Regions from separate parts of the Mesorhizobium maamorense genome, predicted to be linked through region 2. Evidence: riboswitches for the same ligand, from Rfam matches in the RefSeq annotation. Region 2 holds a riboswitch; each other region holds the start of a gene.
The links. A riboswitch is a leader RNA that binds a small molecule or an ion and turns the genes downstream of it on or off. The one in region 2 is predicted to bind cobalamin.
Positions count from the first base shown of each region.

Region 1: another riboswitch for cobalamin. It lies ahead of ACIU1A_RS30060 (aromatic ring-hydroxylating dioxygenase subunit alpha); the one in region 2 lies ahead of ACIU1A_RS13910 (DUF1636 family protein).
Region 3: another riboswitch for cobalamin. It lies ahead of ACIU1A_RS07975 (ABC transporter ATP-binding protein); the one in region 2 lies ahead of ACIU1A_RS13910 (DUF1636 family protein).

Region 1 covers NZ_CP173356.1:6,008,548-6,018,784, forward strand. Annotated here, with positions in the region: gene ACIU1A_RS30055 (2Fe-2S iron-sulfur cluster-binding protein) at 1-143, opposite strand, end outside; gene ACIU1A_RS30060 (aromatic ring-hydroxylating dioxygenase subunit alpha) at 163-1,410, opposite strand; cobalamin riboswitch at 1,539-1,741, opposite strand; gene ACIU1A_RS30065 (DUF680 domain-containing protein) at 2,196-2,393, shown strand; gene ACIU1A_RS30070 (DUF680 domain-containing protein) at 2,463-2,669, shown strand; gene ACIU1A_RS30075 (DUF680 domain-containing protein) at 2,739-2,945, shown strand; gene ACIU1A_RS30080 (DUF680 domain-containing protein) at 3,017-3,253, shown strand; gene ACIU1A_RS30085 (ABC transporter ATP-binding protein) at 3,341-4,453, opposite strand; gene ACIU1A_RS30090 (alpha-glucosidase) at 4,479-6,143, opposite strand; gene ACIU1A_RS30095 (carbohydrate ABC transporter permease) at 6,148-7,302, opposite strand; gene ACIU1A_RS30100 (carbohydrate ABC transporter permease) at 7,304-8,317, opposite strand; gene ACIU1A_RS30105 (ABC transporter substrate-binding protein) at 8,582-9,937, opposite strand; gene ACIU1A_RS30110 (hypothetical protein) at 10,061-10,237, shown strand, end outside.
Region 2 covers NZ_CP173356.1:2,726,431-2,736,667, forward strand. Annotated here, with positions in the region: gene ACIU1A_RS13895 (NADH-quinone oxidoreductase subunit B family protein) at 1-555, opposite strand, end outside; gene ACIU1A_RS13900 (NADH-quinone oxidoreductase subunit A) at 546-911, opposite strand; gene ACIU1A_RS13905 (winged helix-turn-helix domain-containing protein) at 1,245-2,444, shown strand; cobalamin riboswitch at 2,474-2,678, shown strand; gene ACIU1A_RS13910 (DUF1636 family protein) at 2,716-3,144, shown strand; gene cobW (cobalamin biosynthesis protein CobW) at 3,147-4,199, shown strand; partial or broken gene cobN (cobaltochelatase subunit CobN) at 4,216-7,954, shown strand; partial or broken gene cobG (precorrin-3B synthase) at 7,951-9,424, shown strand; gene ACIU1A_RS13930 (precorrin-8X methylmutase) at 9,427-10,059, shown strand; gene ACIU1A_RS13935 (precorrin-2 C(20)-methyltransferase) at 10,056-10,237, shown strand, end outside.
Region 3 covers NZ_CP173356.1:1,558,334-1,568,570, reverse strand. Annotated here, with positions in the region: gene ACIU1A_RS07985 (iron ABC transporter permease) at 1-606, opposite strand, end outside; gene ACIU1A_RS07980 (ABC transporter substrate-binding protein) at 615-1,562, opposite strand; gene ACIU1A_RS07975 (ABC transporter ATP-binding protein) at 1,608-2,396, opposite strand; cobalamin riboswitch at 2,652-2,861, opposite strand; gene ACIU1A_RS07970 (LacI family DNA-binding transcriptional regulator) at 2,924-3,949, opposite strand; gene ACIU1A_RS07965 (Gfo/Idh/MocA family protein) at 4,131-5,162, shown strand; gene ACIU1A_RS07960 (sugar phosphate isomerase/epimerase family protein) at 5,165-6,070, shown strand; gene ACIU1A_RS07955 (substrate-binding domain-containing protein) at 6,154-7,161, shown strand; gene ACIU1A_RS07950 (ATP-binding cassette domain-containing protein) at 7,247-8,044, shown strand; gene ACIU1A_RS07945 (ABC transporter permease) at 8,041-9,084, shown strand; gene ACIU1A_RS07940 (DUF4160 domain-containing protein) at 9,303-9,530, shown strand; gene ACIU1A_RS07935 (DUF2442 domain-containing protein) at 9,523-9,978, shown strand; gene ACIU1A_RS07930 (alanine racemase) at 10,118-10,237, opposite strand, start outside.

The sequences.
Region 1 (10,237 bases), 3.3 Mb from region 2:
AACCAGGTCTGGTTATCGGAGCGGAAGGTGAAGGTCTTTACATCAGGCGCCTCATCGCTCACGCCGATCACTTCCAGCACCTGGAGCCTGTCGTTCCAGGGCGCCATCTGATCGAGATGGCGGTAGAGGCCGAGATCCGTCATCGCATTCATCCCTCACCTCTCAAGCAACGCTGCGCAGGGCCGGCCGGCCGTCTTCGGCGAGGCGCGGACCGATGAAACGCGCGTACCAGTCGACGAACTGGATGACGCCGCCTTCGTGCAGTTCGGAATAGGGGCCGGGTTCATAGGCCGGCGACAGGATGCCGAAGGCGTTTTCCTCGACGATGCGACGATCCTGGCCGTTGGTCTCGGTCCAGACATGGGTGAGTTCGGCAAGGTCGTAGTCGACGCCCTCGACCGCGTCCTTGTGAACCAGCCATTTGGTCGTCACCGCGGTCTCGGTGGCGCTGATCGGCAGCACGCGGAACGTGACGGCGTGGTCGCCAAGGATGTGGTTCCAGGTCGTCGGATAGTGATAGAGCAGCAAGGAGCCGATGCGGTCGGTGGCAACGCCGTCGGACAAGTTCTTCTTGACCGCGCGTTTTCCCGTCATCGTATAACTGACGGCATCGCGCAGCAGCGGCGCGCGGGTGGCACGGTACTGTCCGGCCGGGTCGATGCGGAACCTGCTCGGCAGGCCGGCCGCCTCGCACTTGGCCCAGTGCGCCAGCATCTCCGGGTCGCTGTCGGCGTCTTGCACGCCAGTCACGGTCGGCGCCTCCGGGAAGGTCTTGCAGAGCTCCGGATGGTTGCCGGCGCAATGATAGCATTCGCGGTTGTTTTCCCAGACCAGCTTCCAATTGCCCTTCTCGACGATGGTGCTCTCGAAGGCGACCTTTGCTTCGCGCAGCCGATGCGGCAGCAAATAGGGTTCGATCATCGTCCGCATCGGCGCGAAATCCGCCGGCTCGTCGGCGAGGCAAATGAAGATGTAGCCGCCGACGCTTTCGCAGGCGACCGGCTTCAGGCCGAACTGGCTCTTGTCGAAACCCTCGGCCATCTGCCTGGCGAACAGCAGCCTGCCGTCCAGTTCATAGGTCCACTGATGGTAGGGGCAGACGAGCTTCGCCGCCGTGCCCTTGTCTGTGTTGCAGACGCGGCTGCCGCGATGGCGGCAAGAATTGTGGAAGGCGTTGATGTTGCCCTTCTGGTCACGCACCAGCACCACAGGATAGTCGCCGATCTGCACGGTGATGAAGCTGCCGGGCCGGGGCAGTTCGCAATCATGGCCGATGAACAGCCAGTCGCGGTACCAGATCAGCTCCATGTCGAGCTTGAAGTAGTCGGGATCGGTATAGAAGGGCTGCTCGAGCGAGAAGCCGTCCCTGCGGCCTTGCAGCCGTTTCAGCATGTCGTTGCGCGCATCCATGTCCTGTCCTCGCATTGAAGTCCTGTCCTCGCATCGAAGGACTGAACGGAGGGGAGAGAGGAAGGATCAAGCCGCGCCGGCTTGCGCCGGACATGCACCATCCGCCTCTTGACCGCCCGCCGCGATCAGTCGAGTCCAACATCTCGGGCTGGTTTCCGGGCTCTGGAGCTGTCCTTGCGGACTGTCGCGACACCTTCCCAGGCCTTTGCCCAGTGGTCTCCCGTTGCGACCTGAACTCCACCACCGTTGCGGGGGCAGCGCCGGATTCTGACCGGCTTCCCAATTCTCCGCCTCGTCGTCACGCGGCGGCACCTGAGATGGCAGGATCTAACCATGATCGCCGGCTTGTCGTCGGCATGAAAACGACATCGCATCCATGCCGCGCGACACGCATTGGAAACAATGCGGCCGCCGTTGCAGGGGCAGAAAGCCTCAGGTCGCCGCCTCGGATTCCGTCTCGTGGCGGAGGTGACTATTAGCGTCCCCTAAAATCGAACCGAACGGTTCGTTTCTGTTGACGATGCGTGCAGGACGGTGTGAACACTGGGCCTTCGACACAGTTGGTGATCGCGCGACGTGTTTGCATAACCATCTGATACTAAACAGAAAAAAACGAATGTTGAAGGCTCTGGCACAATTTCAAGTGGTGGAAACTTGGTCCACACGGAAAAACTTCGTGATTGGAAATGGCGGTATGGCCTTCCCACATCGGGGCTGTCCGAACGACGCGATTTCCTCCCAAGACACGCCGCTAGACGGACGGAAAAATACTGGAGTATCAAAAAATGAAAAAGATCATTCTCACTGCCGCCGCCCTTCTGGCTGTTTCCGGCAGCGCCTTCGCTAGTAGCGACCATTATGGTTCGAATGCCCCTGCGGCCACCGCCGTCGACAGCTCGTACACCGCTTCGACCAAGAAGTCGGAACCGGCTGCCCAGACGCCTGTCCAGGGTGCCGATCGCAACCTCTTCGGCAACAACTAACAGCCGCTCTCCAGTTGACGGCGGGCCTTCCGCCGTCCTGGCGAAATTTGAGAATTCAGGAGACTTGAAATGAAGAAGATCGTTCTTGCTGCCGCCGCCGTCCTGGCCGTGTCGGGCAGCGCTTTCGCCGGCAGCGACAACTATGGCTCCAATGGCGCCAACCAACCTGCTGTCACCTCGGTCGACAACGCGCACACGGCTTCGGTCCAGAAGTCGGCGCCGTCTGCCCAAGCGCCTGTTCAGGGTGCCGATCGCAACCTCTTCGGCAACAACTAACAGCCGATCTCCAGTTGACGGCGGGCCTTCCGCCGTCCTGGCGAAATTCGAAAATTCAGGAGACTTGAAATGAAGAAGATCATCCTTGCTGCCGCCGCCGTTCTGGCGGTTTCGGGCAGCGCTTTTGCTGGCAGCGACAACTATGGCTCCAATGGCGCCAACCAGCCCGCGGCCACTTCGACCGACAGCTCATACACCGCTTCGACCAAGACGTCGGCTCCGGCTGCCCAGGCACCTGTTCAGGGTGCCGACCATAACCTCTTCGGCAACAACTAACAGCCGATCCTGCAGCAGATGGCGGGCAAGCCCGCCTCTGCGGTGGAATTTGAGAATTCAGGAGACTTGAAATGAAAAAGATCATCCTTGCTGCCGCCGCCGTCCTGGCCGTTTCGGGCAGCGCTTTCGCCAGCAGCGACAACTATGGCTCCAATGGCGCCAATCAGCCTGCCGTCACCTCGGTCGACAATGCGCACACGGCTTCGATCCGCGACAGCGGCTCGCCCGTCTACAAGCTGCTCAATTCGTCGGGCGATGTACACAAGTCCGCCCCTCAGGGCAGTGACCGGAATCTCTTCGGCCACTAACAGCCGAAGCTGACACCAAACAGGAGTGGCGGGCTTTGCCCGCCGCTCCTGTTTTTGCGTGACCGGCAATTAATTCATGGCCTGCTCTCAGGCCGCTTTCGCTTCCGTCTCGTGCAGCGCGAAGGATCGTCCATCCGCGTCGAAGATATGAAGGTCTCCGGCGTCGGCGCTCAGCCGCAGTGTCGCCCCGCGCTTGACCTCGACATTGCCCGGCAGCTTGGTCACCAGCGGCAGGTCGGCGCGGCCGATGTCGACATAGACGAGTTGCACCTCGCCGAGCTGCTCGACATAATCCACCGTTCCTTCGAACAGATAGTCCGTGCCGCCGGCGATCGTCAGGTCCTCCGGCCGCACGCCGAAGCTCACCGACGCGCCCTTGGCCGAGGCCGGCGTCGCGATCGGCACCGTAGCCTTGCGGCCGCCGACATGACTGATGACGGTCGGATTGCCCGATTTGTCGATGGTCGCCGGCAGGATGTTCATGGCCGGCGAGCCGATGAACTGGGCAACGAACAGATTGCCGGGTTTCTTGTAGAGTTCCATCGGCGTGCCGACCTGCTCGATATGGCCCTCCTTCAGCACCACGATGCGGTCGGCCAGCGTCATCGCCTCGACCTGGTCGTGGGTGACATAGATCATGGTGGTGTTGGGCATCGATTCCTTGAGCTTGGCGATCTCGATGCGGGTGGCGACGCGCAGCGCGGCGTCGAGGTTCGACAGCGGTTCGTCGAACAGGAACACCTTCGGGTTGCGCACGATGGCGCGGCCGATGGCCACGCGCTGGCGCTGGCCGCCCGACATCGCCTTGGGGAGGCGGTCGAGATAGTTGGTCAGCTGCAGGATCTCTGCCGCCTGGCGCACGCGCTTGTCTATCTCGGCCTTGCTTTCCTTGCCGATCTTCATCGAGAACGCCATGTTGTCGTAGACCGTCATATGCGGATAGAGCGCGTAGGACTGGAACACCATGGCGATGCCGCGTTTCGACGGCGGCACGTCGTTGACCACCTCGCCGGCTATTCTGAGCTCGCCCGAGGTGATCTCCTCGAGCCCTGCGATCGAGCGCAGCAATGTCGACTTGCCGCAACCCGACGGGCCGACGAAGACGATGAACTCGCCTGATTTGATGTCGAGGTCGATGCCGTGCAGAATGTTGAGATTGCCGTATGATTTCTTCACTTGCCTCAGCGTGACATCGGCCATGTTTCCCTCCAGTGGTCCCTAGAATTCAGTCGATGCGCCCGAACCAGGCGCCGTAGCCGCCGAGGCGGATGGAGCCGGAGCTCTGCTGTCCCGAAAATCCGTGTCCGGGCAAAGGTTGCAGCGATCGACCGCCAAGGTCAACCTCCGCTGGCCCGGATCCCAGGTTGAAGACGCAGACGATCTGCTCGTTGCCCGCGCGGCGCGTGAAGGCGACAGTGTCGCCCTGGCTTTCGATGAAATTGATATCGCCCTTGGCCAACGCCGGATGGGCACGGCGGAAGCCGAGAAAGCGCCGGTAGTGTTCGAGCAGCGAATGCTCATCGCCTTGCTGGACATTGACGGCTTGCGACAGGTGCTTGGCCGGCACCGGCAGCCACGGCTTTGCCTGGGAGAAGCCGCCATTCCTGGCGCTGCCGTCCCACACCATCGGCGTGCGGCAGCCGTCGCGGCCCTTGAATTCCGGCCAGAAACGGATGCCGTAGGGATCTTGCAGATCCTCGAACCGCAATTCGGCTTCGCCGAGCCCCAGTTCCTCGCCCTGATAGATGCAGACCGAACCGCGCAAGGACATCAGCAATGCCGAGATAACCTTGAGATAGGCGGTCGGGTCGGCTTCGTTGGCGGCCCAGCGCGAGGCCGGGCGCATCACGTCATGGTTGGAGAAGGCCCAACACGACCAGCCGTCACTGGCAACCTTGCCGAAGGTTTCCAGCACCGAACGGACCTTGGCGGCGCTGATCTTTTCCGGCGCCAGGAAATCGAAGGAATAGCACATGTGCACGCGCTTGCCGCCGGCTGTATAGGCCGCAACGACGTCCAGTCCGCGCTGTGAATCGCCGACCTCGCCGACCGCGGCCGTTGCCGGATATTCGTCGAGCAGGGCGCGGAAGCGTTCGAGGAAGCCGAGGTTCTCCGGACGGCTCTTGTCGTAGATGTGGTCTTGGTAGTTGTAGGGATTGACCGCGGGTGCGGTCTGGTCGTTGCGCTGCTCCGGCGGCAGCGGCGGGTTGTTTTCCAGCCCCTGGCTGTGGAAGTAGAAATTGATGGTGTCGAGGCGGAACCCGTCGACACCGCGCTCCAGCCAGAAGCGGGTCACGTCGAGCAGCGCGTCCTGGACTTCGCCGTTGTGGAAATTGAGGTCCGGCTGTTCCGCGAGAAAGTTGTGCAGGTAATATTGCTGGCGGCTGGTGTCCCATTGCCAGGCCGATCCGCCGAAGATCGACAGCCAGTTGTTGGGCGGCGTGCCGTCCGGCCTGGGATCGGCCCAGACGTACCAGTCGGCTTTCGGATTACTGCGGTTCGATCGGCTTTCCCTGAACCAGGGATGGATGTCGGCGGTGTGCGACAGCACCTCGTCGATCATCACTTTCAGCCCCAGCCTGTGCGCCTCCGCCGTCAGCGCGTCGAAATCGGCCAGCGTGCCGAACATCGGGTCGACGTCGCAGTAATCCGAGACGTCGTAGCCGAAATCCTTCATCGGCGATTTGAAGAAGGGCGAGATCCAGATGGCGTCCGCGCCGAGCGCGGCGATATAGGGCAGCCGCCCGATGATCCCCTTGAGGTCGCCGATGCCGTCGCCATTCGAGTCCTGGTAGCTGCGCGGATAGATCTGGTAGATCACGGCACCTCGCCACCAGTCGCTATCGACGGCGAGATCGGGCCTCGAACTGGCTTTCAAAGCGGATTGCATGGTTTCAGCCTCCTTTCACCGAGCCTGCGAGCAGCCCGCGGACGAAATAGCGCTGCAAAGAGAAGAACACGATCAGCGGCACGATGATGGTCACGAAAGCCGACGTCGTCAGGATCTCCCAGTCGCCGCCACGCGAGCCGAGCAAGGCATTGAGCTTGGCGGTCAGCACGATCTGATCCGCCTGCGTGCCAAGGAAAACCATCGCCACCAGGAGATCGTTCCATACCCACAGGAACTGGAAGATGGCGAAGGACGCCAGCACGGGAAATGACAGCGGCAGCACGATCTTGACGAATATCTCGAAATCGCTGGCGCCGTCGATGCGCGCCGATTCCATGATCTCGCGCGGCAGGCCGGCAATGTAGCTCCGCAAGAGGTAGATGGCGAAGGGCAGTCCGAAGCCGGTATGCGCCAGCCAGATGCCGAGATAGGTCTTGGAGGGCACGCCGAAGAAGGCGCCGACGCCGTTATAGAGCTTCAACAGCGGGATCAGCGACATCTGCAGCGGCACCACCAGCAGGCCGATGATGACCGCGATCAGAAGCGCGCGCCCGGGAAAGCGCATCCAGGCCAGAGCGTAAGCCGCAAAAGCGGCGATCAGGATCGGGATGACGGTCGCCGGGATAGTGACGGTCAGCGAGTTCATGAAGGAGCGGCCGATGCCTTCCGAAAACAGCACGGTCCTGTAATTGTCGGTGGTGAATTTCGGCGGCGCCGAGGAGGCATAGTAGACGCGCTGGCCGCGGTCGCCCTCGAACGCCTTGGGCGAGGTCATGACGAAGCTGCCGTCGGCATTGAGCTGCAAGGTAACGCCGTCGCCGAGATCGGCCGATGTGCCGGCCGGATATTGTGTCGGTGCCGCCGACTTGACGCCGAAGGCGCTGATCTCGCGCTTGGCGCCATCGCCGAAAATGTTGCCCTGGAGGACGAACTTGCCGTCCTTCTCGACCTGCGCCGAGGCGGGCGGCAGGCGTCCAGCTTCGGTCTGGGTCGAACTGGCGAACGAGTTCCACCAGCCCGAGGCGATGATCTGGTCCTTGTCGCGCAGCGACGATACCAGGATGCCGAGCGTCGGCATGGTCCAGATCGCAACGAAGACCAGGACGGCGATGTGAACGCCGAAGCGGCTGGCGAAGGAGTTTCCGGTCGCGACGGTCATCTCAATGTCCTCCCGTCTCTTTGTTGGCCTGGCGTATGTTCCAGACCATGATCGGAATGACCGCGATCATGATGATGATGGCGATTGTCGCGCCGCGGCCGAAATCACCGCCGCCACGGAACATCCAGTCGAACATCAGATTGGCCAGCACCTGGCTGTTCCATTGGCCATTGGTCATGGTCAGGACGATGTCGAATACCTTGAGCACCAGGATGGTGATTGTGGTCCAGACCACGGCGATGGTGCCCCAGATCTGCGGCACCATGATTTTCCAGAAGATCTGGAACGGATTGGCACCGTCGATGACGGCGGCTTCCAGCGTCTCTTCCGGAATGCCGCGCAGCGCCGAAGACAGGATGACCATGGCAAAGCCGGTCTGGATCCAGATCAGGATCACCATCAGGAAGAAATTGTTCCAGAACGGCAGCGATATCCAGACCTGCGGCTGGCCGCCGAAATGCTGGATGATGGCGTTCAGGATGCCGATCTGCGTCTGGCCTTCGCCGCGATACTCATAGATGAATTTCCAGATGACGCTGGCGCCGACGAAGGAGATCGCCAGCGGCAGGAAGATCAGGCTCTTGGCGATCGTGCCCCACCAGATCTTGTCGGTAAGCACGGCGATGATCAGGCCAAGGAAGGTACAGGCGGCGGGCACTACGGCCAGCCAGAGCACATTGTTGAGGATCGAATTGCGAAACTCGCGGTCGCCGAAAGCCCATTGATAATTGGCCAGGCCGACGAAATTGGCGCCGCCGCGATCGAGGAAGGACAGCCGCAGCGTCTCGACCACCGGATAGATGAGATAGATGGTCAGGATGATCATCGCCGGACCGACGAACAGCCAGGGCCGGATCAGCCCTTGCCGGCGCAGATTGTCGACGGCGGCGGCACCCGAGACGCCGCGCGAGGGAAAGGTGACATCGAGCAGTTTGTTGGCGCCCCAGAAATAGGCGACGCAGCCGCCGACGCCGATGATGATGACGAATATGGCCGAGAAAATCTGAGCCGCCATGGGTCCCTCTCCCTGCACGACCCGCCAGGATGGAAACGATCCTTGCGATTGCGCCGCGCGCCGATCTCGTTGTTGAGCGCGAGCAGGCAGGGAAGCGTGTGGCTCCGTGCCCGCCGCATGCCGGAATGTCTACGCTGTCAAGACTGGAACCTGATCCGTCCCGGTTGGCCGGGCTGGGATGTTGCGATGGGGCCGGTCGGATCCGGGCCGGTTGGCCCGGATCCGCTCGGGAGGTGGAGGCCGAGGCCTCCGCAGACGCGGCTCTTACTTGATCGCGTCCCAGCTCTTCTGGATGTCGGTGGCGACGTCCTGCGCCGACTTGCCGCCGACCAGGTCGATCATGCCGGTCCAGAAGGCGCCGGCGCCGATCTTGCCCGGCATCAGGTCCGACCCGTCGAAGCGGAAAGTCGAGGCGTTGGCCAGGATCTCGCCCTGCTTGCGCAGCGCATCGCTGGCATAGGCATCCTTGTTGACCGCCTTGAACGGCGTCACGAAACCGCCTTCGGCCATCCAGATCTCATGGGCCAGCGGCATCTTCAGGAATTCGATGAACGCGCGGGCGGCCTTCGAGTCCTTGGTGATCATCGCCAGCGTTCCGGCGCCGAGCACGGGAGTGCCGAGTTCGGGCTTGGAGGCATAGGGCGGGAAGTAGAAGAAATCCGCGTCCTGGCCGATTTTCGTGCCTTCGGGGAAGAAGGTCGGGATGAACGACGCCTGATGGTGCAGGTAGCACTTCGGCGGCACCGCGAAGAGGCCCTTGGGGCTGTCGCGGAAATCTGTGGCCGCGACCGCCTTGGCGCCGCCATCCACCATCTTGTCGTCGGTCGCGATCTTGCCGAAGATGTCGATGGCATTGACCACGGCCGGGTCGTTGAACGGGATCTCGTTTTTCACCCATTTGTCGTAGGTTTCCGGAGACTGCGTGCGCAGCATCAGGTCTTCCACCCAGTCCGTCGCCGGCCAGCCGGTGGCGCCGCCCGAGCCGAGCCCGATGCACCACGGCGTGCCGCCGTCGGCGATAATCTTCTTCTCGAGATCGGCGAGTTCTTCCTGCGTCTTCGGCACCTTGTAGCCGGCTTCCTCGAAATTGTCCGGCGAGTACCAGACCAGCGACTTCACGTCGGCCTTGTAGGGGAAGGCGAAGAAGCCCGGCTTGCCGTCCTTGTCCTTGAAGGTGCCGAGGTCGACCCATGACTGGCCGGCGCCGTAATTGTCCTTGACCCATTTGGCGGTGTCGTCGCCGAGCGGCGTCAAGAGACCCTTGGAAGCAAGGTCCTGGATCAGGCCGGGTTGCGGCAGAACGGCGATGTTGGGCGGGCTGCCGGCCTGCGTGTCGATGACGATCTGCTGCTCGTAATTTTCCGAGGAGGAATATTTGATCTCGGCGCCGGTGGCTTCCGAGAAATAATCGAGTACGCCGCGCACCAGGGTCTCGTCCTCGCCGCGCCATGGCCCGAAGATCGACAGGGTCTCGCCCTTGAGGTCGACTTTCTTGAGCTCTTCGTAGTTTGCCCAGTTGAAACGCTTGTCCTCGCCCGGCTTGAACTTCAGTTCGGCCTGCGCGGGCGCGCCGAGGGCGAGCAAGGCAAGCGCGGCGCCCAGCAAAAGCATTTTCTTCATCGGTATTCCCTCCCAGTGGGTCACAAAACACCGGACGGAACCTCCATTCCGCCCGCCGACGCCGCAGGACTGTGACTCAGTCGGAAAGGAACCGCAACCTTTCGAAGAGTCTTCCAAAGCGCTTTGGCTATTTCGATCTCGCCATTGAATCGTCCAGAAGTCAAGGGGCGTGGTAACTTAATCGATTTAATTCCGGAGTCTGGCGCCTGGAAAATCGCGCTGCAGCATGCTTTTTTGGCAGTGCAGCAGCAATTTATGTTTCAAACCTGCACCAAGCCTGCCTATGGTCGCCATGATATG
Region 2 (10,237 bases):
GATCTTCTTCTGGAGCAGAAGAATGCCATAGAGCAGCGCTTCGGCGCTCGGCGGACAGCCGGGCACATAGATGTCGACCGGCACGATGCGGTCGCAGCCGCGCACCACCGAATAGGAATAGTGGTAATAGCCGCCGCCATTGGCGCAGGAGCCCATCGAGATGACGTAGCGCGGCTCCGGCATCTGGTCGTAGACCTTGCGCAGCGCCGGGGCCATCTTGTTGGTCAGCGTGCCGGCAACGATCATGATGTCGGACTGGCGCGGAGACGCGCGAGGAGCAACACCGAACCGCTCCGAATCGTAGCGCGGCATCGAGGTGTGGATCATCTCGACGGCGCAGCAGGCGAGGCCGAAGGTCATGAACATCAGCGAGCCGCTGCGCGCCCAGGTGATCAGCGCCTCGGTCGAGGTGACGAGAAAGCCCTTGTCGGCGAGTTCGTTGTTGATTTCGAGGAAGAACGGATCATCGGACCCAACCGGCCTGCCGGTATTGGGATCGATCAGACCCTTGGGCTTCGGCGCGACGAGCGTGCCGGAACTGTCGCTCAATCCCATTCGAGCGCTCCTTTTTTCCATTCATAGGCAAAGCCGATGGTCAGCACCGCCAAAAACACCATCATCGACCAGAAACCGAGCATGCCGATTTTCGAGAACGACACCGCCCACGGAAACAGGAAGGCCACTTCCAGGTCGAAGATGATGAACAGGATCGACACCAGGTAGAAGCGGATGTCGAACTTCATACGGGCGTCATCGAACGAGTTGAACCCGCATTCGTAGGCGGAAAGCTTTTCCGGGTCGGGATTGCGATAGGCCACCAGGAACGGCGCCACGATAAGCGCGACGCCGACAGCCGCCGCCACTGCGATAAACAGGACGATGGGCAGGTACGAACTGAGAAGTGCGTTCATGCTGCGGCTTTCCGTTGGCGCCAATCCATTTTGATTACAGCACCAGACCCTATTGCGGAAGCGTGACAGTTTAACCGCTGAACCGTTTTAAGGGGCCTTTGCTGCAACGCGGCGAGGGTTAGCGCAGCGCTTCCGGCGAAGCAAGTCAAACCTTGTTCAAAACACTGGCCTGGACGGCATAAGGGAAGAAACTGGTCCGATCCGCTCCTGTTTGATTTCCTTCGCTTTTTACTCCACTTTTCTCTCCTGACAGAGTTGCCGCCAAAACCCTGCTAGCATGGCCGGAATCAACTGTCCGAACGACGCTCAACAAGCCATCAGAGTCGCATCCGAATGAAGGAAAAGATCTCGCTTGCCACGGCCCGGCGTATCGCGCTCGCCGCCCAAGGGTTCACTGATCCCCGCCCCGCCGGCACGCCCGACCGACGCCACTTCGCCCGCGTGCTCTCGCGTACCGGCCTGCTGCAGATCGATTCCGTCAGCGCGGTGGTGCGCGCTCATTACATGCCGCTCTATTCGCGCCTTGGTCCCTACCCGTTCGCCTTGCTCGACAACGCCGCCGTCACGCGCAAGCGCACGGTTTTCGAATACTGGGCGCACGAGGCTTCCTTCCTGCCGGTCGAGACCTATCCGTTGATGCGTTGGCGCATGCAGCGCGCCGAGCGTGGCGATGAAATGTATCTGGGCCTGGCCAAATGGGGCCGCGAGCACGCCGCCTATATAGAAGAGATCTACCGCGAGGTCGCGGAGCGCGGCCCGATCGCCGCCTCCGCGCTCGAAGGCCAGAAAGGATCCGGCGGCTGGTGGGGCTGGAGCCACGCCAAGCATGCCTTCGAATGGCTGTTCTGGGCAGGACGCATCACCACCGCGCACCGCCGTGGCTTCGAACGCTTCTATGATTTGCCCGAGCGCGTACTGCCGCAGGCGATCCTCGATCTGCCGGTGCCGTCTGCCGAGGACGCGCATCGGGAATTGCTGCGGATATCCGCCCGCGCTCATGGCGTCGCGACAGCAAGCGACCTGCGCGACTATTTCCGCCTGTCGCCGGCCGACATGAAGGGCCGGCTGGAGGAGCTGGTTGAAACAGGCGAGCTGGTGCCGATGCGTGTCGAGGGCTGGAACAAACCGGCTTACCTCCATAAGGAGGCCCGTATTCCACGAAAAATCGAGGCCCGCGCCTTGCTGGCGCCGTTCGATCCGGTCGTTTTCGAGCGCTCGCGCACGGAGCGGCTGTTCGATTTCCACTACCGCATAGAAATCTACACCCCTGCCGAAAAGCGGCAATACGGCTATTACGTCCTGCCGTTCCTGCTCGGCGACAGGATCGTGGCGCGCGTCGACCTCAAGGCCGACCGGCCGGCCAGCGTGCTACGCGTCCACGCGGCCTATGCCGAGCCCAGCGCGCCGCCTGAAACCGCCGCGCAACTCTTCCAGGAATTGACGCAGATGCAGCGCTGGCTCGGCCTCGAACGGATCGAGGTTACGCCCGCCGGCGACCTTGGGCAGCCGCTCGCCGACATTGCCGTGTCGTAGACGCGCGTTGACACCGCCGCCTGCAAGAGCCTAAATCCAATCCAGACGGTCTCCTCTCGGCAAAGGGAGGAGCCAAGAGGGAATGCGGTGCGAAATCTCGATTTCAAATCCGCGGCTGTCCCCGCAACTGTAAGCGACGAGCCAAGGCCGAAAACCACTGGGACGGTCCCGGGAAGGCGGCACGAAGGCGATGACCCGCGAGCCAGGAGACCTGCCGTCTGAGACTTAAGAATCCGATCGCCCGGCGGGTTTTCCGGGCAAGGAGCCCGATTTGGAACGCGACAGCAGTTTCCCGGCTGAAACAGCGGACATTTTGTCTGGCGATAGCGACGCCTTGGCCGGTGTCACTGTCATCATCTGCGCTTCCTGCCGCGACGAGACCGGTTCCGATGCCAATCCCCGCGCCGGCGAAGTTTTGGCTCAAGATACGCGCCAAGCCGCAATGGCCGACAATGTCCGCGTCCGCACCGTCGAATGCCTCGGCAACTGCAAGCGCCGCCTCAGTGCCGCGATTCTTCGCGACGGCTGCTGGAGTTATGTCTTCGGCGACCTGAACATCGCCAGCGGCGCCGATCTCGTCACCGGCGCGAAACTCTTCGCCGCTTCGACCGACGGCCTCATTCCGTGGCGCGGCCGTCCGGATTCCCTCAAGCGCGGCCTCGTTGCCCGCATTCCTCCCCTCGACATGCTGAAGGACTGATCATGACCGCCGCAGTTTCCGCCGCCACTCTCTCCCGCGTCCCCTGTACCGTCGTCACCGGCTTCCTGGGTGCCGGCAAGACCACGCTGGTCCGCCATCTCCTGGAAAACGCGGGCGGCAAGCGTATCGCCATCATCGTCAACGAATTCGGCGACATCGGCATCGACGGCGAGATCCTCAAGGGCTGCGGCATCGACACCTGCCCGGAAGAAAACATCGTCGAACTGGCCAATGGCTGCATCTGCTGCACCGTCGCCGACGATTTCGTCCCGGCGCTCGACCAGATCCTGTCGCTGACGCCGAAGGTCGACCATATCCTGATCGAAACCTCGGGCTTGGCTCTGCCCAAGCCGCTGGTCCAGGCCTTCCAGTGGCCGACGGTGAAGAGCCGGGTGACAGTCGACGGCGTGATCGCCGTGGTCGACGGTCCGGCACTCGCCGAGGGGCGCGTCGCCAACGACATGGACGCCCTACAGGCGCAACGCGCGCAGGACCAGACACTGGACCATGACGACCCCGTCGAGGAGGTGTTCGAGGACCAGATCGCCTGCGCCGACCTCATCATCCTGTCGAAGAGCGACCTGATGGATGCCGCAGGTTCGGCTCGCGCCAACGCCATCATTGGCGAACACTCCGCCCGCGCCGTGAAGGTCGTGCCGACGGCTCATGGCAAGGTCGATCCGTCCGTGCTGCTCGGGCTAGGCCTCGCCGTCGAGGACGACATCGAGAACCGCAAGTCCCATCATGACGGCGCCTTCGACCACGAGCACGACGACTTCGATACGTTCATCGTCGACATCCCCTCGATCGCCAACCCGGACGACCTGGCAAAGCGCGTCGCCACCGCCGCCGAACAGGAGAACGTGCTGCGGGTGAAAGGCTTCGTCGAGGTCGGCGGCAAGCCGATGCGGCTGTTGCTGCAGGCGGTCGGTCCGCGCGTCAATCATTATTATGACCGCGCTTGGACGGCTGACGACGACCGCCGCTCGCGCCTGGTCGTCATCGGCCTCAAGGGGCTGAACCGCCCGGCGATCGAGCATATCCTCGCCGGCTGAGGCAACACCGACCGCGATGCACATCCTCACCACCACATCCGCCTCGCTCGACGATCTCGCCGAGCCGGTCGATCTGCGGCAGACGCCGGCGGAAATGGTGGCGCTGTCGTTCACGGACAGCGACCTGGCCGGACTGGCAGCGGCCTGGAAAGGCGACGCCGATCGGCTGCCCACGATGCGGCTGGCCGCGCTGCGCGACCTGCGCCACCCCATGTCCGTCGACCTCTGGATCGACAGCGTCGCCCGTCACGCCAAAGTCATTCTGGTGCGTATTCTCGGCGGTTACGAGTGGTGGCGCTACGGCTGCGACCAGTTGGCCGTGGTTGCCCGTGAGCGCGGCATAAAGCTGGCACTGCTTCCCGGTGAAAGCCACGACGAGGACATCAGGCTGATCGAAGCCTCGACGCTGCCGCGCGAGGAACTGGACGGGCTGCTCAATTATTTCCGCCAGGGCGGCCCGGCCAATATGAGCGCGCTGGTGCGCAGGCTGGCGCGGTTGGCGGGGCGGGATGTGACGACTGCCGAACCGATTAGCGTGCCGAAAGCCGGGTTTTATGAGCCGGGGCGCGGAGTCGTGGAGAAGCCGGACTTATCGAATGTCGGCATTCCGTCACACCCCCCTCTGTCATACCGGACATCTCGCCTGCGAGGGGGGAGATCAGCTGTCATCAAAGCCGGCTCCTCTTTTGTTGCGTCAGAAAAGGATGTGTTTGCACCATCTGAAAGGGGCGAGAGCGTCGATGACGGGGCAATCTCCCCCCTTGCGGGGGAGATGTCCGGCAGGACAGAGGGGGTGTGACGGGACTCGACGTTGACAACATCAATGCTCGCACCATTCCCGTCCTCTTCTACCGCTCGATGCTGCTCGCCGCCGATGTCGCGCCGATCGACGCGCTTTTCGAGGCGCTACGGCAGCGCGACATGCTCCCCGTCCCCATCTTCGTCTCCAGCCTGAAAGACCCGGCATCCCTGGCGTTTGTTGAAACCGCGATTGCCCAGCTCAAGCCCGCCGCCATCATCACCGCGACCGCTTTCGCGTCCGGCGCCGAACCCGGCGTCGAAACCCTGTTCGACCGCGCCGGCGTTCCCGTCTTCCAGGTCATCGTCGCCACCACCCGCCGCGACGTATGGGAGAAGAACCAGCGCGGGCTGGCGCCCGCCGACCTCGCCATGCATGTCGTTCTGCCCGAACTGGACGGCCGCATCCTCGCCGGCGCCGTTTCGTTCAAGGGCGAAAGCGAGACCGACCCGGCGCTCGGCCACCGCGCCTTTGCCAACCGGCCGGAGCCCGATCGCGTCGAACAGGTGGCGGACCGGGTCGCGGCCTTCATCAGCCTTCGGGAAACGCCGCGCGCGGAACGCAAGCTCGCCATTCTGATCCCTGATTATCCGAGCGCTCCCGGCCGCACCGGCTATGCGGTCGGGTTGGATGTGCCATCGAGCGTGCTGGCGATGCTGCACGACCTCCAGGAACAGGGCTATGTAGTTGAGGGAATTCCCCAAACGTCGCGTGCGTTGCTGGATTTGCTGGAGCGCAGCAAGGCTGGGTTGGAGTTGGATGAGTACCTTGCCTTCTCAACGGAATTGCCGGGCGCAGCAATTGCTGCCGTAGAAGCAGCTTGGGGCAAAGCCGAAGGCGAGACAGGTTTGCGCGAGGCACCCCCTCTGTCCTGCCGGACATCTTCCCCGCAAGGGGGAGATTACGCCGTCATCTCTGTCTTCGCCAATCTCCAACGTTGCAAGAGTAGCTCCAGCGTCGAAACTGCCAATCTCCCCCTTGCGGGGGAGATGTCCGGCAGGACAGAGGGGGTGTTCAAGCGCTGCCCGCCGCCAAATTCCCCTTCCGCGCCGCGACCTTCGGCAACATCACCGTGGCGCTGGCTCCAGACCGCGGCCGCTCGGCCGACCGCCGCGCCGACTATCACGACCCGACGCTGCCGCCGCGCCATGCGTTGCTCGCCTTCGGCCTGTGGCTGCGCAAATTGCTTGGCGCCCATGCGCTCATCCATGTTGGCGCGCATGGCACGCTGGAATGGCTGCCGGGCAAGACGGTTGCGCTTTCGCAAAGCTGCTTCCCCGAGATCGTCACCGGTCCCCTGCCCGTCATCTATCCCTTTATCGTCTCCAATCCCGGCGAGGCGGCGCAGGCGAAGCGGCGGATCGCCGCCGTCACGCTCGGCCATCTGCCGCCGCCGCTCACCGGCGCCGGATTGGACAAGAACCAGCACAGGCTCGAACGGCTGGTCGACGAATACGCCCAGGCTGACGGTCTCGACCGCCGCCGCCGCGACCGTCTGGCCAGTCTGATCGTCGAAACCGCGCAGACGACGGGCCTCGCCGCGGAGGCCGGCGTTGCCCGCACCGACGCGCCGGACGAGGCCCTGCGCCGCATCGATGCCTGGCTCTGCGACCTGAAGGATTTCGCTATGAAGGATGGGCTGCATGTCTACGGCCGCGCGCCCGACGAAGAGCCCGACCTTATGCGCCGGCAAAGCGCCGAGGCCGAAAAGGCCGCCCTTCTTGCCGCGCTCGACGGTCGTCATGTCACCGCGGGCCCGGCCGGCGCGCCCGCGCGCGGGCGTTCCGACGTTCTGCCCACCGGCCGCAACCTGTTCACGTCGGACCCGCGCGCCATGCCGACGCCGACGGCTTACGACATCGGCAAGGCTGCCGCCGAGGAAGTGGTGCGTGCCTATATGCAGTCGCATGGCGACTGGCCGCGCTCGCTGATCATCGACCTCTGGGGTTCGGCGTCTTTGCGCACCGGCGGCGAGGAGATCGCGCAGGGGCTTTCGCTGATGGGCTGCCGCCCGCAATGGGATGCCGCCACAGACCGCGTCACCGGCATCGAGGTGTTGGCACCGGCAGCGCTTGGCCATCCGCGCGTCGACGTCACCTGGCGCATATCGGGCCTGTTCCGCGACATGTTCCCGACCCAGATCGCGCTGATCGATGCCGCTGCCAACGCCGTTGCCGCGCGCGACGAGGACGATTCGGAAAATCCGCTCGCCGCAAGGACCCGCGCCGAGGGCAAGATCAGCCCGCGCATCTTTGGCACCTCGCCTGGCACTTACGGCGCTGGCGTCGAGGAAATCCTGTCGAGCGGCGACTGGGCGGCGCGCGAGGAAATCGGCCGCGCCTATCTCGATGCCACGTCGCATTCCTATGGCGGCGCCGGCGGTGAGGGGATCGCCGCGCCCGGCGCATTCGAGAACCGCATCGCCGAAGCCGATCTTCTCGTCCACACCGGCGACGATCCCGGCCGCGACATCCTCGAAGGCTCGGCCGATGTCGCTTTCATCGGCGGCTTCTCGGCCGCCCTTGCAGCGCTTGGCAGGAATGCCGACGTCATCGTGCTCGACACGACCGATCCGCAGAGGCCGAAGCCGCGTTCACTTAGTGAGGCCGTGACGCGCGTCGTGCGCGCCCGCGCCGTCAACGCCCGCTTCATAGCGGGCCAGATGCGCCACGGCCCGCGCGGCGCCTCGGAATTCGCCGAAACGGTCGACCGGCTGGTTGGCTTCGCCGAAACCACGCAGGCCATACCGGGCGCGCTGATAGACGCCGTGCACGATGCCTATCTCGGCGATGCGGACGTCCGCGCCTTCATCCTGCGCGAAAACCCAGCCGCCGCGAAAGCCATTGCCGAACGCCTCCTGTCGGCGCGCCGGCGGGGCCTGTGGCATCCCTTGCGCAATTCGATCGACGACGATCTCGCGGCACTGATTGCCGAGGCACGGGAGTTGGCGGCATGAACGCCTACTCGCGCCGCGGCGCCTGCCCGGCTCTTTCGGCGCCGATGCAGACCGGCGACGGCCTGCTGGTGCGGCTCAACCCGGTCGCCGGAGGATTGTCGCCGAAGCTTCTGATCGGGCTGGCAGAATCCGCCCTGCGGCACGGCAACGGCATCATGGAAGTGACAGCGCGCGGCAGCTTGCAAATACGCGGATTGACCACGCAAAGTGCAACCCTGCTGGCGAAGGAAGTCGATGCGCTGGGCATTGTGGTCCGCACTGGCGTACCAGTGGAGACCGGACCACTGGCCGGCATCGATCCGCAGGAGATCGCCGACCCCAGGCCGCTGGCTGATCGGATCAGGGAAGCGGTCGAGGACGCCGGGCTGACGCAGCGGCTCGGGCCGAAGGTTTCGGTCGTTGTCGACGGTGGCGGGCAACTCACGATGGATGCTGTGACGGCCGACGTGCGGCTGAAGGCGGCGAGCACCGAGGCGGGAATCCGCTGGCGGGTGTCGGTTGCCGGTGACGGGCGGAATGCAAGGCTGCTCGCGGTTGCTGATGAAGGTGTGGCTCGTGATATAGCCGTCGCGGCTCTAAGGATGATCGCCGAGAAAGGCCGCGATGCTCACGCAAGGGATTTGTCGGAGCGGCAGTTGGTGTCCCTGGCGGGTTGGCTATGCCTGACAAGTTTGCGCGAGGCGCCCCCCTCTGTCCTGCCGGACATCTCCCCCTCAAGGGGGAGATTACGTGGTCACCGACGGTTTCGCCAATTTCCGGTGCTGCTAAAGAAAAGCCGACGTCGAAGCCGCCGATCTCCCCCTCGAGGGGGAGATGTCCGGCAGGACAGAGGGGGGCGCCTCGCGCAAACCTATCGGCCTTTTCCCCTTAGCCGGCGACGTCCACACTCTCGGCATCGGTCTCCCCTACGGCAGCATGCCCGCCGAAAGGCTCATCGCCCTCGCTCAAAGCGCTCTCACCCTCGGGACGTCGGAAATCCGCCTCGCCCCGGGCCGCGCCCTGCTCTTCCTCGGCCAGCCACCAGCCGCCAATCCTTCCCTCCAGCAAACAGCCGCCACCCTCGGCTTCGTCACCTCCCCCACCGACCCGCGCACGCGCATCGCTGCTTGTCCCGGCGCGCCGGCTTGCGCCTCGGGTCGCGTCGCCACGCGCGACATCGCCGAGGCGATTGCCACCGAAAACGCCGATAGTCTCGACTTCACCTTGCATGTTTCGGGCTGCGCCAAGGGCTGCGCGCATCCCGGCCCAGCGGCGCTGACTGTGGTCGGCGGCGAAAATGGAGCCGGACTTGTCGTGAACGCGACGGCAAAGGCCCTTCCTGCCGGTTACAGGCCGGGCTATGACGCCGCGCGCGGCATCGGCCGCGTCGCGGCGGCAATCCGCAGCGCACGCTATCAGGGCGAGACCGCCGCCGCCTGCCTGACAAGGCTGGGGCCGGCCGGCATCGCAGAGGCTTATCGACAGGAATGACAATGGTCGCCTACGACTACATCCACGACGGCACGGCGATCTACGAACGCTCCTTTGCCATCATCCGCGCCGAGGCTGATCTCGCGCGCTTTTCCGAAGCAGAGGCCGATGTCGCGGTCCGTATGATCCATGCCTGCGGCCAAGTGGAAGCCGCCAAGGATTTTGTCTTCTCCAGCGATTTCGTTGCCGCCGCACGGGCCGCGCTTGCCGCCGGCGCGCCGATCTTCTGCGACGCCGAAATGGTCTCGCACGGCGTCACCCGCGCCCGCTTGCCTGCCGGCAACGAGGTGATCTGCACGCTGCGCGATCCGCGCACGCATGAAATCGCCAGGACGATCGGCAACACACGTTCTGCCGCCGCGATCGACCTGTGGGGCGAGCGCATCGCCGGTTCGGTGGTAGCCATCGGCAATGCGCCGACCGCACTCTTCTACCTCCTGGAGAAGCTGCGCGACGGTGCGCCGAAACCGGCCGCCATCATCGGCATGCCGGTGGGCTTCGTCGGTGCCGCCGAATCGAAGGATGCGCTGGCGCAGAATTCCTACGGCGTACCCTATGCAATCGTGCGCGGCAGGCTTGGCGGCAGCGCCATGACCGCGGCAACCCTCAATTCCCTGGCGAGGCCCGGCCTATGAACGCGCTTCCCAAAACCGGCTCAAGGGGCCGCCTGGTCGGCGTCGGTACCGGTCCCGGCGACCCAGAACTGTTGACGCTGAAGGCCGCGCGTGCGCTGGCCGAGGCCGATGTGGTGGCGTATTTCGCCAAGCGCGGCAACAACAGCAATGCGCGCGCCATCGTCGAGACGCGCTTCCG
Region 3 (10,237 bases), 1.2 Mb from region 2:
ATTGTCCCACCGCGCAAGGCCGAGCCCGCCCATCGTCCAGAACAGCACCGAATGGGCGGCGCGCTGGTCACCGGCAAAGACCAGGTAATTGGTCAATGCGGTGAACATGAAGGAGACCGCAAGTCCGGCGAGGATCAGCCGTTCGGGGCCTTGTCCCCTCACCCGCGCAACCAGCAAAAGCACAACGCAAGCCGCCAGAATACCGCCGGTGAACGCAGCGATCGGTAGCGTCCAGATCCCGAAACTGTCGCCGAAGACGGTGATGACGGAGACAGCGCCGGCGGCGGCTCCCGACGAGAGGCCGAACAGGAACGGATCGGCAAGATCGTTGCGCGTCACCGTCTGTAACAGCGCGCCGACCACGCCCAGGCCGCCGCCGACACAGATGGCCAGGATTATGCGCGGCAATCTGAGGTCGACGACGATCCTGCCGACCGGGCCGGACACGTCATGCCCCTTCAATCCGATCGCATGGCCAAGTGCTGCAACGACGTCGCCCAACGGAATCATCGTCGAGCCATAGGCGATCGACAGCAGCGCGAACGCGGCGATTGCCAACGCCGCCGCCGTCATGGCCAATAGGAATGCCTTGTGCCGCAAAGTCATGTTCCCGGTTAAAACGCTTCCGGATGCATCGCCCTGGCAATCTTGCCGATCGCGTCGATATTGGCCGGCCCGGGTGTCAGTTCGGCATAGCGAAGCGCCACGAAGCGTTCGTTCCTGACCGCGTCCGTCTCCTTCATTGCCGGATGCGCTTTCAGGAAATCGAGCAGCTTCCGGTAGCCGCCGCCATCCTGATAGTCGAGCAGGATGAGGAATTGCGGATTGCGCGAGGCCACCGTCTCCCAATCCGTGTTGCCCCAGCTGGTGTCCATGTCGGCCATGATGTTGTCGCCGCCGGCCGCGGAAATCATGGCGTTGGGAATGGCGAACTTGCCTGATGTGAACGGCTTGTCCTCGCCGGAATCATAGAGGAACACGCGCGTTCCCCTGCGGGCGCCGACCTTGGCCGTGATTTCGGCGAGCTGCGCCTTCCAGCCGGAGACGAGCTTATCCGCTTCGGCCTCCTTGCCGAAGATCTTGCCCAGCTTCTCGACATCGCCATAGAGCAGGTCCATCGAAGCGGCGGGGCGGTTCTTGTCGAGATGGACGCAGCTTTCCGTCAGCACCAGGGTCTTGATGCCGTGTTGCGCCAGCGTATCGGGCGTCACCTCGCCGCCCGGCTTCATGCCGTAGTACCAACCGGCGAAGAAGAAGTCGGGCTCGACAGCGACCAGGTTTTCCAGCGTCGGATATTTGGGCGCCAGTTCCGGGATCGAGCCTTGCTCGGCCTTGAATTCGGGGCCGACCTTGTACCATCCGGTGATGCCGGTCAGGCCGACGATCGACGGCTGCAGCTTCAGGGCGAAGGCCATCTCGGCCATGTTGAGATCGTGAATGACAGCGCGCTTTGGAGGCGCGTCGAAGGTCAGCGACTTGCCGCAGCTGTCGACCGTCACCGGAAAGGCGAAGGCCGTAGAGGCCAGCAGGGAGAAGGCAAGAGACACGGCAAGGCGTTTCACGGATGTTGCTCCTTGTTGAACGGGATCTGCCGGAAATGGCTTCGATCACGAAGATGGCGCGGCACGGTTCGGAACCTCGAACACCGTCAGCTCGCGGTCCTCCGTCGGGTGGCGCAACCTAAAGACGTCGATACCGAAGATCTCGCGGATCAGCTGCTGGGTGAGTGCTTCCCGTGGCGGCGCCAGCACATGCAACCGGCCATGGCTCATCACCGCGACCCTGGTGACGAAAGGCGTCACCAGTGCCAGATCGTGCAGCACCGCGATCACGGTCATGCCGAGGCCTGCAACCAGTTCGAGCAACTCGCTGCGCGCCCGCGGGTCGAGATGGTTGGTCGGCTCGTCGAGGAACAGGATCTTCGGCTCCTGCGCGATGGCGCGGGCAAGCTGGGCGCGCTGGCGCTCGCCGCCCGACAGCGAGCCGATGGTGCGGCCAAGCAGCGGCAACAGCCCGGTCCGGCGCAGAGCCTCGACGACAATGTCGCGTTCCTCGCTCCTGTGCCTGCGGCCGGTATGCGGAACCCGGCCGAGCTCGACATAGTCGATCACCGCCAGCCGTGGATCCGGTTGATCGGTCTGGCCGACGACGGCGATGTGCAGCGCCCGCTCGGCGGTCGAAATCCTGTCCAGCAAGCGCCCGGTTAGCTTCACTTCGCCCGAACTCGGCCTCAGCATGCCCGATAGCATGCGCAGCAATGTCGTCTTGCCGGCGCCGTTGGGACCGATGATGGCGAGACGGTCGCCCGCCGCCACCGAAAGGCTGACCGGATACACCAGATGCAGGCCATCCGCCGCTGCGGCCAGGTCGCGGGCATCGAGAAGCGGCGCGGTCATGGGCAATTCCTTGCAGGGCCTGCCGGAATACGGGCCAGCGTCTTGCTTGCCAGTCCTGCCGGACGCTGGCCTGAATTCACCTCGGTGGCGATATCGCGGCAAAGCGTGCACACGACGATGCGATGCATGGCAATGCGATGTATGCGATCGATGGAGCCGTCCAACTTCCGTCACTTTCAAAATGGCGACGGAAGGAAGCTGGCTTGAACCGGTCGACAAGACCGAAACCTGCGTCTCCTCCCGGCACACCCCGTCCGGTCAACTCATGCAGATGGCAGGTCTCCTGGCTCGCGGGTCGTTGCGCCATCCTGCCTTCCCAGCCTTGCCGGCCAGTGGCTTCTCGGATTTTGCTCGCCGCTTACAGTTGCGGGGGCAGCCATGGCTTCGACCCGAAAATCGGGCCTCACCATGTTCCCTTTTCACCCCTCGCCTTGCGGCGCGGGGACCATCACGAGTCGCAGCCTAGGATGCAGGCAGCGTCAAGGCAAGGTCGATGCATGTTCTGTTATAACGATACAAACGTGTGGTCAATCACTATCGCGCGCCACCAGTTCCAGCGGCCAGACCTCGCGAATGATCTCTGGCCCTTTCGCGCCGGCGAAAGCCGGGAGCGAGGCGAGCAGGATTTCGCCGAGCCGCCGCCCCATCGGGTCAAGGCTCGGACGAAAGCCGGTCAGCGCCGGCGAGAAATAACGGCAGAGTGGCGTGTCTACGATGACGATCACCGCGACATCCTGCCCGGGTTTGATCCCCATTTCGGCGAGCGCTTTGCAGCCGCCGAGCGCCATCGAGTCGTTGTTGAAGATAATCGCGGTCGGCGGATCCTTCGACCGCATGACTTGCGGTGTCACCGCGTAGCCACCGGCTTCGTTGATAAAACCATCCACAATCAGGCCGGGATCGACTTCGATGCCGTGCCGCCGCAGCGCCTTGCAATAACCCTCCAGAAACAGATAACCGAAATTCAGGTCAAGCGACGGCCGGATGGCGGCGATGCGGCGGTGGCCACGCGCAACCAGCCGGTCGACCGCATCGGCGCCCGCCTTCTCGAAATCCAGATCCAGAGAGGGATAGCTGTCGTCGCCGGACCGGCTTCGGCCGAGCGTCGCGAAGGGAAAGCCGGCCTTGCTCAGATAGTCGATGCGATCGTCCTCGCGCCGCGTCCAGGCCAGTACGACGGCATCGGCACGACGCGTCTCGACGACGCGGCGCAGCCGCTCCTGTTGATAATCCGCCGGCGCGCCCATGACGATGATCAGGTCCAGCCCGCACTCGGCCAATGTCGCTTGCAGTCCGGTGAGGAACGGAATGAAGAACGGCTCGCCATACTGCTGGTCGCCCGGATGCGGCTGCAGCATGAAAGCCACGGCATGGGTGGTGCCGCGGCGTAGGTTCCTGCCCGAGTGGTTCGGTGAATAATTGAGCTTCCGGGCCGCCTCGAGCACGCGCTGGCGTGTCTCGGCGTTCACGTCGGCGCGCCCGTTAAGCGCGCGCGAGACTGTACCGATCGAAATGTTCAGGTGCCGCGCAAGATCGTGAATGCTGGACGCCAAGACCTCCCCCTCCTGCTTCTGGCTAGCACCAGCCGGTCGTGCGGCCAAGGCGTTTCAGAGCCGACGGTACAAATCCGATTGACAATATATGCCATCGGGTGTGTCATCGTAAACGTTTACGGAAGTCATTTACGGACTGCCGTGGGTGCCAGCCAGGAGGGGTTGGCCGGAGGAGCGCTGGATGATGCACGTCGTCCTGGTCGGGTGCGGAGCCATGAGCAAAACCTGGCTCGAGGCCATCAGCCAATCCCCTGCCGTCAAGATCGTCGGTCTCGTCGACCTCGACGCCGACAGGGCGCGCCAGCGGGCACGCGAATACGACCTCGCCGGGGTCGCGATCGGGACCGATCTCGACGTCGTTCTCTCCCAGACCAGACCCGATGCGGTGTTCGACGTGGTCGTGCCTGCCGCCCGTCGCGCCGTGGCGAATTCGGCCTTTGCCCATGGCTGTCATCTGTTGACGGAAAAGCCGCTGGCCGACAGCCCGGACAATGCGCGCGCCATCATCGACGATGCGCGGCGCGCCCGGCGCATCCATGCCGTGGTGCAGAACCGCCGCTACGTCGCCAACGTCCGGCGCATCCGGCGCTTCCTCGGCTCCGGGGCCATCGGCGCTGCGACCAGCATCCATGCCGATTTTTTCATTGCGCCGCATTTCGGCGGTTTCCGCGAAGGCATGCGCCATGTGCTGCTGCTCGACATGGCGATCCATACATTCGACGCCGCCCGCTACATGGTCGATGGCGAGCCGACCGAAGTGTATTGCCGGGAATGGGAGCCGGCCAATTCCTGGTACCGGCAGGGATCGTCGGCAAGCGCCACCTTCGAGCTCGGCCAGGGCAAGATGTTCACCTATCGCGGCAGTTGGTGCGCCGACGGTTTCCGCACCAGTTGGGAAGGCAGTTGGCGCATCGTCGGCGAACGCGGCAGCCTGACCTGGGATGGTCATGACGAGTTGAAGGCCGAAGCCGTGCTGCCGGAACGCGAAGGCCTCCTCGACAAGGTCGTGCCGGTAGCGGTGCCGCCGCTCGACCCTGCCGACCGCATCGGCGGGCATCTCGGCGTCATGGAAGATTTCGTCCGCGCCGTGGAAACCGGCACCGAGCCGGAGACGCGCGGCGCCGACAATATCAAGAGCCTGGCCATGGTTTTCGCGGCGATCGAAAGCGCCGAGACCGGGCGCCGGATCGAAATCCCCAGGCAGGAAGGATGACCATGGCGGACCCGCTTCTTGACATCAGGATCGGCACCATGGTGCGGGCCAATCTCGAAGATCCGGCCGCCTATGTCAGGCAGATCCTGCCGCTCGGTTTCGAGAGCGTCCAGCCCTTCTTCTGGCAGACGCTGGGCGGCAAGGACCTGGGGCGGCTCGCCGGCGAGATCCGCGACGCGATCGGCGATGCCGATGTCAGCGTCAGCTCGATCGGCGTGTTCGGCAATCCACTCGAGAGCGGCGACACCGACCGCGGCGTGCTCAAGGCCTGGGAAACGGTGATCGACAGCGCGCATCTGTTCGGCACCAATCTGGTCAGCGGTTTTACCGGCCGCATCCGCGGCAAGCAGCTGACCGACAGCCTGCCGCGCTACCGCGAAGTCTGGGGCGAATTGGCCAAACGCGCGGCCGACAAGGGCGTGCGCATCGCCTTCGAGAATTGCGCCATGGATGGCAACTGGGCCGGCGGCGACTGGAACATCGCCCATAATCCGGACGCCTGGGAGCTGATGTTCAACGAATTGCCGGATGAGAATCTGGGTCTGGAATGGGAGCCCTGCCATCAGTTGGTCTATCTGATCGACCCGATCCCGCAGATCCGCAAATGGGCGCCGCGCATCTTCCATGTCCACGGCAAAGACGCGACGGTGCGCTGGGATGTCATCCGCGAGCACGGCGTCTTCGGCCGCCTGCCCTTCGTGCAGATGCGCACGCCCGGCTTCGGCGACAGCGACTGGACGCGGGTGATCAGCGAATTACGGCTGGCCGGATACAAGGGCGCCATCGACATCGAAGGTTGGCACGACCCGGTCTATCGCGACGATCTTGAAATTACAGGCCAGGTCCGCGCGCTGGAATACCTCCAGCAATGCAGGGGAGGCCTGAGCTACCTGCCGAACCCGACGTGAGGATTGGCCGGCGGGAGGAGCCGGACGGGATTGCCGAAGCAGATGTCGAAACCCTCGCTCGCGAGGACAAAGGAGGAACGTGCATGAGCATCGCCAAGAGAACGACACTTCTGCGCACGACCGTGGTGGCGACCGCCACGGCGCTCGCCGCCGCCATCTCCACCTTGCCGGCACAGGCGCTCGACGCGCAATGGTGCAAGGACGTCCACATCCGTTTCTTCGTCGGCGGCGCCGAGGGCGACGCTTTCGGCACCATTGTCTACAATGGCGCCAAGCAGGCTGCGGCCGATCTCGGACCGAAAGTGGATTACATCTTCTCAGGCTGGGACATCGAAAAAATGGTCCAGCAGCTGCGCGAGGCGGTCGCCGTCAAGCCCAACGGTATTGCCATGATGGGCCACCCCGGCGACGCCGCCATCATGCCGCTGGCCGAACAGGCGCATAAGGACGGCATCAAGATGATGTACCAGAACGTGCCGGTGCCGACGGTGGTGGCGGCCTTCGGCGGGGGCTATGTCGGCGCGCAGCAGGAACAGCAGGGCCGCGCGCTCGGCGCGGAAGCCTTCAAGCTGGCCAAGCTCAAGGCCGGTGACAAGGCAATCATGATCGGCCCGTTCGAGAATGAGAGCCGCGGCGCCCGCGAGCGAGGAACCGTCTCCGCCTTGAAAGAGGCCGGCATCGATGTCGTTCAAATCAATTCCGCAACCGAGTGGGCAGCCGATCCGAATCTGGCGATCCCGGTGATCACCGCCGCCTTGCTCAACAATCCCGGCGTGAAGGCCGTCGGCTACCCGGGCGGACAGATGCTCGGCAACGTCCAGACCTATATGACGGCGGCGGGCCGGAAGCCGGGCGACATCTTCAATTTCGGCTTCGACACCAGCCCGCAGATCGTCGAAGCCTTCAAGGGCGGCTGGGTGCAGCTGACCGCCGACCAGCAGCCGTTCATGCAGGGCTATCTGCCGATCCTCAGCCTCTGCCAGCAAGTGGTGCTGGGGCTGGCACCGATGAATGTCGATACCGGCGCCGGCTTCGTCACGCCTGAGAATTACAAGATCGTCGCCGAACTGGCCAAGCAGGCACTACGCTGACCTCCCAAGCCGCCGGCCGGGGGCTCAGGCCCGGCCGGCGGGACCGCCGGCGAGGCCCGGCATGCGACAAGCAAGCGAGGACCCGATGGCCGAACGCATCATCGAACTGCGCGACATCACGAAATCCTACGGCCAGGTCTATGCGCTTGGCGGGGTCAATCTCAGCGTCGACCGCGGCGAGGTGGTCGGACTGATCGGCGACAATGGCGCCGGCAAGTCGACGCTGATCAAGATCCTCGCCGGCGCGGTCAAGCCGACCAACGGCGAGATCCTCGTTCGCGGCAAGCCGGTCACCGGCTGGAACGCGGCGCGCTCGCGCGACGCCGGCATCGAGACCGTTTTCCAGGACCGTGCGCTGGCCGTGCAGCAGACCATCGTGCGCAATATCTTCATGGGACGCGAACTCACCGGTTTCCTCGGCTGGCTGAAAGTCGGCACCGAAATCAGGGAGGCGAGCCGGCTTATGCGCGAGATCGGCTTCACTTCGAAAGTGTTCACGCCGCAGTCCGTCGTCGGCCAGCTTTCCGGCGGCGAGCGCCAGGGCGTGGCGATCGCGCGCGCCATCTACAAGCAGGCCGACCTGATCATCCTCGACGAGCCGACAACGGCTCTGTCGCTGACCGAAACCGCCAAGGTCTTCCACTTCGTGCGCCAGGTGCGGGCGAGCGGGCGCTCGATCCTGTTCATCGGCCACAACATCCACCATGTCTTCGACATCGCCGACCGTTTCGTCGTGCTCGATCGTGGCACTGTGGCGCTGCAGGCCGACAAGCGCGACATCAAGTCGGCCGACACGCTCGTCAATTTCATGGAAGACCTCGCGCATCCCGGCGGACTGCCCGGCTTGGGCGAAGCCCAGCGCGCGGAGGACACAAGGCCATGAGCAACATCGCCGAGCCCAATCGCCAGGCTCCCTCGCCCCATACCGAAATGGGCGAAGCGGCGTGGAAGCACCCGTCGGATCATTTGCTGCGCGGCTTCGTTCTCGACAATCGCGCGGCGCTGGGCACGCTCGGCGTTTTCGTGGTGATGATGGTCGCCTTCACCATCGCCAATCCGACGGTGTTCACCACCTGGTTCCTCTACAGCTCGGTGCTGACCACGCTGCCGGTCGCGCTGTTCGTGGTCGTGCCGCTGGTCTTTGTCGTCACCTCCGGCGAAATCGACCTGTCGTTTCCGGCGACGATGGGTTTTGCCTCCTGGGTTTTCGCGCTGGTCGTTCAGGCCGGCTACGATCCCTTCCTCGGCATCGTCGCAGCACTCGCCACCGGCATGCTGCTCGGCTTCCTGGTCGGCGTGCTGGTCGTCTATGGCAGCCTGTCGTCGCTGATCGCCACGCTCGGCATGAACTTCCTGCTGCGCGGGCTGATCCAGATCATCAACGAAGGCAAGTCGACCGCGCTGCCGACGCTCGGGCAAAGCTGGACCTATACGATCTTCTCCAGCCAGGTTTACGGGATTCCGGTACAGATCCTGTGGGCGCTCGCCTTCGTCGTGTTCGCCGCGCTGCTCTACAACCGCCACCGCTTCGGCGCGCAGGTGAAGGTGGTCGGCGACAATCCCGACAGCGCCCAGCAGATGGGCATCGACGTCAAGCGGGTGAAGGTCAAGGTGTTCGTCTTCGTCGGCATCGGGGCCGCGATCGGCGGCACCTTCTCGACGATGATCAACTTCACCTGGTGGCCAACCGCCGGCGACGGCTATCTGTTGCCGGTGCTGGCTTCGGTGTTCGTCGGCGGCACGCCGACCTGGGGCGGCATCGGTACCGTGTTTGGCGGCGCTATCGGCGCGCTGACGGTGGCGTTCATCCAGACCGGCGTCGTCGCTGCCGGCCTCAGCGGCTTCTATGTGCAGTTCTTCAACGGGCTGATCATCATCCTGTCGCTGCTTGGCCACCGCTGGAACCAGGCGCGCTACCGCTGAAACGCTACCCAAGGCCGGCCGTTCGGCGCGACCGTCCGAGCTCAATCCGGTAGCTACAACGGCGGCCGCGCGGACGAGAACGCAGGGCCGGGGTCGTCGATTTACGTCACGCGCAATATCGATCAAACTGATGAAATGCGACGCTTTGGTGCACCCAGTGCACTTTCGCTTGATTTAGTGCACCCTCTGCATTAAATTTGGCGCGATGGAACAGCCACATGCCCACTTTGAAGGTTCTCGACGGCATCAAGATTCAGGTCTTTGCGGATGACCATAACCTGCCTCACTTTCACGCGTTGAAGGGTGAGTATGAAGTCCTGATCAGGATTGGCTCATGGAACGTGTTGCGTGGCCAAATGCGTCGCAAAGACCTCGATGCCGTAATCGCTTGGGCTAACTCGCATGAAGAGGAGTTGCGCAATGAATGGACCCGCCTCAATGGTTGACGATACCGTAACAGTCGGCAATCCGCTCCCCAGGATCGCCTCGGTCACCATGATTGATGGCCGCCGCGTGCGCATCACCTGGCGAGACGGCCGCTCCAATACGGTTGACCTGAATCCAGTGTTGAATAGCCATCGACACTTCATTCCGCTTCGCGACGATGACGAGCTGTTTGGAACCATGCGGGTTAACGAAGACGGCAATGCAATCGAGTGGGACGGGGGAATCGAGTTGTCAGCCGAATGGATCGATCCCCTGCCCTCAATTGGTATGGAGAACCGGGAATTCCGCCATATCATGGACGATCTGCTGAAATTCTCGCTTGAGGGGATGGCGCTCCAGTTGGAAATCTCCAGGCGCCAAATTGCCAACTATAGAGGATCGACACCGATCCCCAATTCAATCGCGTTGGCTACTCGATATCTCGCCGAGAAGGCCGGTCAACGATGACCCCGTCTGGAGGCGGATAGGCTCGCTGACTGTTCCAAGCATGCGGCTGCTGGCCGCCAGCGCATCGTGGCTTTGGGTTGACGGTCGGTCTGTTACATCGAAGCGTCTGGTTTGGCCTCATCGTAACGAGGCACCATGCCTACCCCATCGGCAGCGCGGGCCAGCGGTCCACGAGGCTGCCGCCCGAAAAAACCGCGATCGGTCCGAACTGCTGCAGCACCGCCTCGCTCTGCGTCGGGCGCAGGAAGGCGTAGTCGCC